2 regions of the Blautia sp. CAG:237 genome follow, and region 2 is predicted to be linked to the other one. Evidence: predicted binding sites of a transcription regulator. Region 2 holds the regulator's gene; the other holds the start of a gene.
What was found. The regulator HrcA, encoded in region 2, represses chaperone genes, less so after heat shock. The targets are predictions, from matches to a motif close to TGTTAGCACTCNNNNNNNNNGAGTGCTAACA.
Positions count from the first base shown of each region.

Region 1 (4,691 bases), on a different contig from region 2:
AATAAAAGTCCTGCTACAGCGGCAAGCACGGTCAGACCGATCAGGCCATATTTTGTTATGGCGTCTTTGGATGTCGGCTCTTTCTTTACCAGAAATTCAGAATATAAATCACTCATCTCTGTTTTCCTTTCTTTTGTTTTTCATTATTCTATCATAAAAGAAGACCAGCGTCTATGACGCTGGTCTGATATTTAGAAAACTTTAATTACATCATTCCGCCCATTCCTGGTGCGCCTGCCGGCATAGCCGGAGTATCTTCTTTGATCGTTGCAACTACGGATTCTGTTGTAAGCAGAGTGGATGCAACACTTGTAGCGTTCTGAAGGGCACTTCTTGTAACCTTAACCGGGTCAAGGATACCTGCTCCTACCATGTCTACATATCTCTCGTTCAGGGCATCAAATCCGATTCCTGGCTCAGATTCTCTTACTTTATTGATGATGACAGAACCTTCCAGTCCTGCATTTGCAGAAATGTGGAATAACGGAGCTTCCAGAGATTTGAGGATAACATTTGCACCTGTCTTCTCATCACCTTCCAGAGTTGCAACCAGTTCAGCAACTTTCTTGGAAGCATGGATATAAGCAGATCCACCGCCTGCGATGATTCCTTCTTCTACTGCTGCTCTTGTAGCTGCAAGAGCATCTTCCAGACGAAGTTTTGCTTCTTTCATTTCAGTTTCAGTTGCAGCACCAACACGGATAACAGCTACGCCGCCTGCCAGTTTTGCAAGTCTTTCCTGTAATTTTTCTTTGTCGAATTCGGATTTTGTCTCTTCGATCTGTCCACGGATCTGTGCAACACGGTCTTCGATTGCTTTCTTGTCTCCAAGTCCGTCAACGATAACTGTGTTTTCTTTTGCAACTTTGACAGATTTTGCACGTCCAAGCTGCTGCATGGTAGCTTCTTTGAGGTCCAGTCCAAGTTCATCAGAGATTACCTGTCCGCCTGTCAGGATAGCGATATCCTGAAGCATTTCTTTTCTTCTGTCACCATATCCAGGAGCTTTGACAGCTACTACCTGGAAGGTTCCTCTTAATTTGTTTACGATCAGAGTTGTCAGAGCTTCACCCTCCACATCCTCAGCGATGATGAGAAGTTTGGCACCTGCCTGAACAACCTGCTCCAGTAATGGAAGGATCTCCTGAATGTTGCTGATCTTCTTGTCAGTGATCAGGATGTATGGATCTTCCAGATTTGCTTCCATTTTTTCCATGTCTGTAGACATGTATGCGGAAATATATCCACGGTCAAACTGCATACCTTCTACCAGGTCAAGTTCTGTATGCATGGTCTTGGATTCTTCTACTGTGATAACACCGTCGTTGGAAACTTTTTCCATTGCGTCTGCAACGAGCTGACCAACTTCTTCATCACTTGCAGAGATTGCAGCAACGTTTGCGATCTGTGCTTTGCCGCTAATCTTCTGGCTCATTTCTTTGATAGCTTCTACTGCTGTGTCAGTAGCTTTTTTCATTCCTTTTCTGAGGATGATCGGGTTAGCGCCTGCTGCCAGGTTCTTCATTCCTTCGTGAACCATTGCCTGAGCAAGAACAGTTGCTGTTGTAGTACCATCACCAGCTACATCATTTGTCTTGGATGCAACTTCTTTGATGAGCTGTGCGCCCATGTTTTCGAATCCGTCTTCCAGTTCGATCTCTTTTGCGATCGTAACACCATCGTTTGTGATGAGCGGAGCACCAAACTGTTTGTCAAGTACTACGTTTCTTCCTTTTGGTCCGATTGTTACTCTTACTGTATCTGCAAGTTTGTTTACACCAGCTTCAAGTGCGGCTCTTGCTTCTGCGCCGAATTTAATTTCTTTTGCCATGATGACTGTCCTCCTAAAATAATGTCGATTTAATATAATTATTCAACGATTGCAAGAATATCATTCTGTTTTACGATGATGTATTCTTCGCCGTCAAGTTTTACTTCTGTTCCTGCGTATTTGGAGTAGATAACTTTGTTTCCTACTTTAACTTCCATTTTAACTTCTTTGCCTTCAACAACTCCGCCAGGTCCTACAGCGATAACTTCTGCCTGCTGTGGTTTCTCCTGTGCCTGACCCGGAAGTACGATACCGGATTTTGTTGTTTCCTCTGCTTCTAACTGTTTTAATACAACTCTGTCGCCTAAAGGTACTAATTTCATGATCTATTTTCCTCCTTTATTGTTGCCTTGCTTTTCGATTACTAGCACTCATTTCGTTTGAGTGCTAATCACTGTCCTTATATTATTTAATTCCGTTATTTTCTGCAACTCTTTTCATCGTCATAAATTACTGTATTTTTAGATATTATCTCTTTTTTTCTTTGATTTTCTTTAATTTTCTTATTTTACTGTTTTTCAGTAATTTTTTATACAGGATCAGCGGACACGCATCCGGTGCCTCCTTGCTGTACAGCGCAAAAAAAAGCTCCTTCTCACCAGACATACGCCCGATGAAGAAGAGCTTTCTTAGACTCTTATTTCTGATCAGTCTCTGATCATGCTTTCTTGTTTCTCTGTGCTTTGATCTCTTCGAGTTCGTCGAAGATCACTTCATTGAGAACCTTGATGTAGGTTCCCTTCATACCGGAAGAACGGGACTCGATAACACCTGCACTCTCGAATTTACGGAGCGCATTTACGATCACGGATCTGGTGATTCCCACACGGTCTGCAATCTTGCTCGCAACCAGGATTCCCTCTTCGCCATCCAGCTCGTCAAAGATATGGATAATCGCTTCCAGTTCGGAGAATGACAGAGTGTTGAAGGCTGATTTGACAACCTGCTGCTTACGGTCCTCTTCTGCATTCTCTTCGTGTACTGCACGCATCATTTCAAGCCCTACTACGGTTGTGCCGTATTCACTGACAATGATATCCTCGATATCGTATGGCTTATTATCACGATACATGAAAACTGTTCCCAGACGTTCGCCGGCAATATCGATCGGATTGATGATACCCTGGCAGCTGCTGTCAACGTGCTCAAACCCTAAAGTCTGAAGATTCACATTTTCCTTAGTTGATAAAACTCCCAAAAAACGCTCGTTCAACAATTCATCTACGTGTCCGCCAACGTTATCCTCAATCAGTTCAGTTATTTCCTTCACACCCGGGCATAAACTGATGCCTAAGACTTTGCCCTTCTTGCTCAGTACCAGGATATTGGAACTTAAAGTCTCCATCAGAACCTGACAGATGTCATTGAACACAACCTTACTGGAACTGCTATTGTGCAAAAGTTTGTTAATTTTTCTTGTTTTATCTAACAACTGAACGCTCATCTTGGCCTCCTTCAATGATTTATTCGATGTAACCATCTTTATAAGATAATAGTACACGCTTCACCACGAAAAAGCAAGATATTTTTATATTTTTTTCGATTTTATCTGCATTTTCAGAAAATTCTTATATTCAGTCTTCTTCTTTTGTTTTTGCCTCTACATAACCGCAGGTTTCCTGACTGCAGACCAGTTTATTTCCTTTTTCGATCATATAGCTTCCGCAGACAGGGCACTTCTTGTCTGACGGTTTCTGCCAGGACATAAAATCGCATTCCGGATTGTCAATACATCCGTAATACTTACGTCCCTTCTGTGTTTTCTTAAGGACGACATCCTTGCCGCATTTCGGGCAGGCAACACCGATCTTTTCGTAATAAGGCTTGGTGTTTCTGCACTCCGGGAATCCCGGACAGGCAAGAAATCTTCCGTGAGGTCCGTACTTGATGACCATATTTCTGCCGCAGACATCACAGACTTCCTCTGTGACTTCATCCTGGATATCAACTTTTTCCAGTTCTTTCTCAGCTGCATCTACGTCTTTCTTGAGGTCAGGGTAGAAGTTTCTGACAACCGTCTTCCACTGGACAGTGCCTGCCTCCACGCAGTCCAGAAGGCCTTCCATCATCGCCGTAAAGCGCACATCCACGATGCTTGGGAATGCCTGTTTCATGATGTTGTTGACAACCTCTCCAAGTTCTGTCACATAGAGGTTCTTCTGTTCCTTGGAAACGTAACGTCTGCTGATGATCGTTGTGATCGTAGGCGCATAAGTACTCGGTCGTCCGATGCCCTGTTCCTCCAGCGCCTTGACGAGGGACGCCTCTGTGTAATGTGCCGGCGGCTGTGTGAAATGCTGCTCCGGTTTGAGTTCTTCCAGAGTAAGTTTCATGCCTTTTTCCAGGGACTGACTCAGGACATTGCCTTTCTGGTTATCCTCTTCCTGTGTATAGACGGATAAGAAACCATCAAATACTACCTTGGAAGCCGCAACGGTGAAAGTATATTCTCCTGCTCCGATCTTTACAGAAGTTGTCTCATATCTGGCTGCCGCCATTCTGCTGGCAGTAAAACGTTTCCAGATCAGCTGATACAGACGGAACTGGTCTCTGGAAAGAGATTCCTTGATCATTGCCGGCAGTCTGGTGATGTCGGTCGGTCGGATTGCCTCATGCGCATCCTGGATCTTCTGCTCTTTCTTGACAGATTTCTCTGTTACAGATACATACTCTTCTCCGTACTGCTGTCCGATGTATTCTCTTGCGGCTGCATCTGCCTCCTGGGAGATTCGGGTGGAATCGGTACGCAGATAAGTGATGATACCTACTGTGCCGCTTCCCTTGATGTCAACACCCTCGTATAACTGCTGTGCCAGACGCATTGTCTTCTGTGTGGAAAAATTGAGTGTCTTGGATGCTT
Region 1 is NZ_FR886726.1:23,788-28,478, reverse strand. It holds gene QZL69_RS06475 (DUF6106 family protein) at 1-116, opposite strand, end outside; gene groL (chaperonin GroEL) at 206-1,831, opposite strand; gene groES (co-chaperone GroES) at 1,870-2,154, opposite strand; gene codY (GTP-sensing pleiotropic transcriptional regulator CodY) at 2,490-3,275, opposite strand; gene topA (type I DNA topoisomerase) at 3,406-4,691, opposite strand, start outside.
Region 1: the regulator HrcA is predicted to act here: its motif matches at 2,194-2,224, upstream of groES (co-chaperone GroES).

Region 2 (4,691 bases):
GCACGAACTTCTCCGTGCAGAACAGATCATCCGTCCGACAGGACTTCTCGATCCGAAGGTAGAAGTCCGCCCGGTCGAAGGACAGATCGACGATCTGATCAGCGAAGTAAACAAAGAAGTGGACAAGGGCCACAAGATCCTGATCACGACCCTGACCAAACGAATGGCAGAAGACCTGACAGAATATATGAAGGATGTAGGTATCCGTGTGCGTTACCTTCATTCCGACATTGACACGCTGGAACGTGCGGAGATCATCCGCGATATGCGACTGGATGTCTTTGACGTACTTGTCGGAATCAACCTTCTCCGAGAGGGCCTTGACATCCCGGAGATCACACTGGTTGCAATCCTCGATGCAGACAAAGAAGGTTTCCTCCGTTCAGAAGTTTCCCTGATCCAGACGATCGGCCGAGCCGCCCGAAACAGCGAAGGTCACGTTATCATGTACGCAGATGTCATGACCGATTCCATGCGAAAAGCCATCCAGGAGACCGAGCGAAGAAGAAGCATCCAGGAAGCCTACAACAAAGAACATGGAATCACGCCGACCACAATTAAGAAAGCAGTCCGCGACCTGATCACAGTTTCCAAGGCGGTTGCTGAGACCGAAGCGAAACTCAAGAAAGATCCGGAGTCCATGAACCGCAAAGAACTTACCAAGCTGATTACCAAAGTCGAGAAGCAGATGCGCGAAGCAGCAGCAAGTCTGAACTTCGAACAGGCAGCAGAACTCCGTGACAAGATGATCGAACTTAAGAAAAATCTGGAAGAATTGGATGACTAGTGTACTTTACTCTTGTACAGTAATGGAGAGAGTGCTACAATAGAACGAACGGCAGGTATGATGCTTGAACAGAAACGAAAGAGGTAAATCGATATGCAGTTTTCCAAGAGATTAGACAGATTTGGAGAAGAAATCTTTGCAGCCCTGAATAACAGACGTATGGAACTGGAAGCACAGGGTATGAAAATTTATAATATGAGTGTGGGAACGCCGGACTTCAAAACACCGGAACACATCAAGAAAGCTCTGGCAGAGGCGGCCATGGATGACAATAACTGGAAATACAGTCTCAGGGATCTCCCGGAACTTCTGGAAGCAGTCTGTGACTATTATAAGAAACGTTTTGACGTAGAGCTGACACCGGACATGGTCATGACCGTTTACGGCAGCCAGGAAGGAATGGGACATCTTGGAATGGCACTCTGCGATGAGGGAGATGTTGTCCTTCTTCCGGATCCATGCTATCCGGTATTTGCAGCAGGAAGCCTGATGGCAGGGGCAGAGCCATACTACTACCCGCTTGTCGCAGAGCACGATTTTCTTCCATATGTAAAGGATATCCCGGAGGAAGTAGCACGCAAAGCCAAATACATGGTAGTTTCTCTGCCATCCAACCCGGTAGGAAGCATTGCCACACCAGGACTTTACGAAGAGATCGTAGCATTTGCGAAGAAATATGATATCTTGATTATCCATGATAATGCATACAGCGATATCATCTTTGACGGAGCACATGGTGGAAGTTTCCTCGCAACAGAAGGAGCAAAGGAGATCGGTGTAGAATTCTTCAGCCTTTCCAAGTCCTTTAATGTAACAGGCGCAAGGATCAGTTTTCTCGTAGGCCGCCCGGATGTGATCGCGGCACTCCGCAAACTCAGAAGCCAGATTGATTTCGGAATGTTCCTTCCGATCCAGAAAGCAGCGATCGCGGCACTCAAAGGACCTCTTGAAAGCGTTCAGGAGCAGTGCCAGATGTATCAGGAGAGAAGGGATGCACTCTGCAATGGTCTCCGCGAGATCGGCTGGGACCTTCCAAATGGCAAGGGAACGATGTTCGTCTGGGCAAGGATCCCGGGAGGACGTACAGACAGCATGGCATTCTGTATGGAACTGATGGAAAAAGCCGGCGTCATCGTGACACCAGGAGCAAGCTTTGGCCCGCACGGAGAAGGATATGTACGTTTCGCACTGGTACTCCCTCCGGAGAAGATCAAAGAAGTAGTAGAAGCGATCCGCAGAAGCGGTCTGTAAAGTAAAACAGATATATCATAATACAGGAAGATTAAGAGAATCACAGTGTCGAACACAGAGAAGGTCCCGCCAGAATTGTCGGAGTTTCCCTATCTGTGTCGGAACTGTGATTTTTATGTTTTTTTCAAAAAATTCGTAATTATCTGTTGACAAATAATAACGACAGTGCTATCTTAACACTATAGATGTTAGCACTCCTTAATGATGAGTGCTAACAGACTAAACGGAAAGGAGCTGGGAACATGGATGAACAACTGACAGATCGTAAGAAACGGATTCTCAAGGCGATCATCAGGACATACATGGAGACAGGCGAACCAGTAGGATCCAGGACGATTTCCAAGGACAAGGATCTGAATGTCAGCTCAGCAACAATCCGGAACGAGATGTCTGATCTGACAGACATGGGATATATCGTTCAGCCACATACATCGGCAGGAAGAATACCTTCTGATAAGGGCTACAGGCTTTATGTGGATGAACTGATGCGGGAGAAGGAAGACGAGATTGCAGAGATCCGTAATCTGATGATCGAGAAGACAGATAAGATGGAGAAAGTGCTTAAGAATGTAGCACGTGTCCTCGCCTCGAACACCAATTACGCAACGATGGTTTCGGTTCCTCAGTACAGCGGAAGCAAACTGAAATTTATTCAGTTATCCCGTGTCAATGAATTGCAGCTGGTAGCAGTTGTTGTATGCGAAGGCAACGTCATCCGAAATCAGATCATCGATCTGGATGAAGAGATGGACGATGAGACGATCCTGAAGCTGAACCTGCTTCTGAATACCAATCTGAACGGACTGCCGATCCAGGATATCAATCTTGGAATGATCGCCAGACTTAAGGAACAGGCAGGTATTCACAGTAAGCTGGTGGCCAAGGTGCTGGATGCAGTGGCAGCTACGATTCATGTGGATGAGGACGACATGGAAATCTATACGTCAGGAGCCACGAACTTCTTCAAGTATCCGGAGTTATCGGATACGACGAGAGCAACCGGACTGATCTCCACTTTCGAGGAGAAGCAGCAGCTGGTAGATCTGGTCAAGGAGCGGATGGCAGATGACAATACCGGAGTTCAGGTGTACATCGGAGACGAACTTCCGATCTCGACCATGAAGGATTGCAGCGTTGTAACCGCAACCTATGAACTGGGAGAGGGAATGCATGGAACGATCGGTATTGTAGGACCGAAGCGAATGGATTACGAGAATGTAGTAAACAGCTTGAAGACCCTCAAGGTCGAACTTGATCAGGTTTTCATAAAAAATAAAAGCAATGAAGACGGCTAGCAGCCAGGCAGAAAGGCGGTAAAACAAAGGTGTCAGAAGAAAATAAAAACACGGCAAATGAGCAGGAAGAAACAGAGAAAGACATTCCGGAAACAGAAACTGTGAACGAGCCGACAGAAGAATCGCCGGAAGCAACGGCAGGACAGGACGCAGAAGCGGAGAAAGCCCCTGAGGCAGACGACGATAAAGAAACCAAATCCAAAACATCTTTCTTCGGCAAGAAGAAAAAAGACAATAAATTAGAACAGCAGATCGAAGAACTGACAGACAGACTGAAACGTAACATGGCTGAGTTCGATAACTTCCGTAAACGTACAGAGAAAGAGAAATCCAGCATGTATGTGATCGGAGCAAAGGACATCATCGAGAAGATCCTTCCGGTTGTGGATAATTTTGAGAGAGGACTTGCACAGGCACCACAGGATGATCCGTTTGCTGATGGAATGGAGAAGATCTACAAACAGCTTACCACCACAATGGAAGGCATGGGAGTAGAACCGATCGAAGCAGTCGGCAAGGAATTCAATCCAGATTTCCACAACGCAGTCATGCATGTGGAGGATGAATCTGTCGGAGAGAACATTGTTGTAGAGGAACTTCAGAAAGGTTACACCTATAAAGGATTCGTAGTTCGTCACAGCATGGTTAAAGTGGCTAATTAATATTTCATATATTTAGATATTTATCAGGAGGAATTTTATCATGGGAAAAATCATTGGTATTGACTTAGGTACAACAAACAGTTGTGTAGCCGTAATGGAAGGTGGACAGCCAACCGTTATCGCTAATACAGAAGGTGCAAGAACAACACCATCCGTAGTTGCTTTCACAAAAACAGGAGAACGTCTTGTAGGTGAGCCTGCAAAACGTCAGGCAGTAACAAACGCTGACAGAACAATCTCCTCCATCAAGAGAGAGATGGGTACAGACTATCGTGTAACCATCGACGAGAAGAAATATTCTCCGCAGGAAATCTCCGCTATGATCCTTCAGAAACTGAAAAAAGACGCAGAAGGATATCTTGGAGAAACTGTTTCAGAAGCAGTTATCACAGTTCCGGCCTACTTCAACGATGCTCAGCGTCAGGCAACCAAAGATGCTGGTAAGATCGCAGGTCTTGATGTAAAACGTATCATCAACGAGCCTACAGCAGCAGCTCTTGCATATGGTCTTGACAACGAGAAAGAGCAGAAGATCATGGTTTACGACTTAGGTGGTGGTACATTCGACGTATCTGTTATCGAGATCGGTGATGGTGTCATCGAAGTTCTTTCCACAGCTGGTAACAACCGTCTTGGTGGTGATGACTTCGACCAGAAAGTTACAGACTGGATGATCGAGGAATTCAAGAAAGCAGA
Region 2 is NZ_FR886716.1:1,796-6,486, forward strand. It holds gene uvrB (excinuclease ABC subunit UvrB) at 1-787, shown strand, start outside; gene QZL69_RS05300 (pyridoxal phosphate-dependent aminotransferase) at 881-2,038, shown strand; gene hrcA (heat-inducible transcriptional repressor HrcA) at 2,281-3,333, shown strand; gene grpE (nucleotide exchange factor GrpE) at 3,363-3,995, shown strand; partial or broken gene QZL69_RS05315 (Hsp70 family protein) at 4,036-4,691, shown strand, end outside.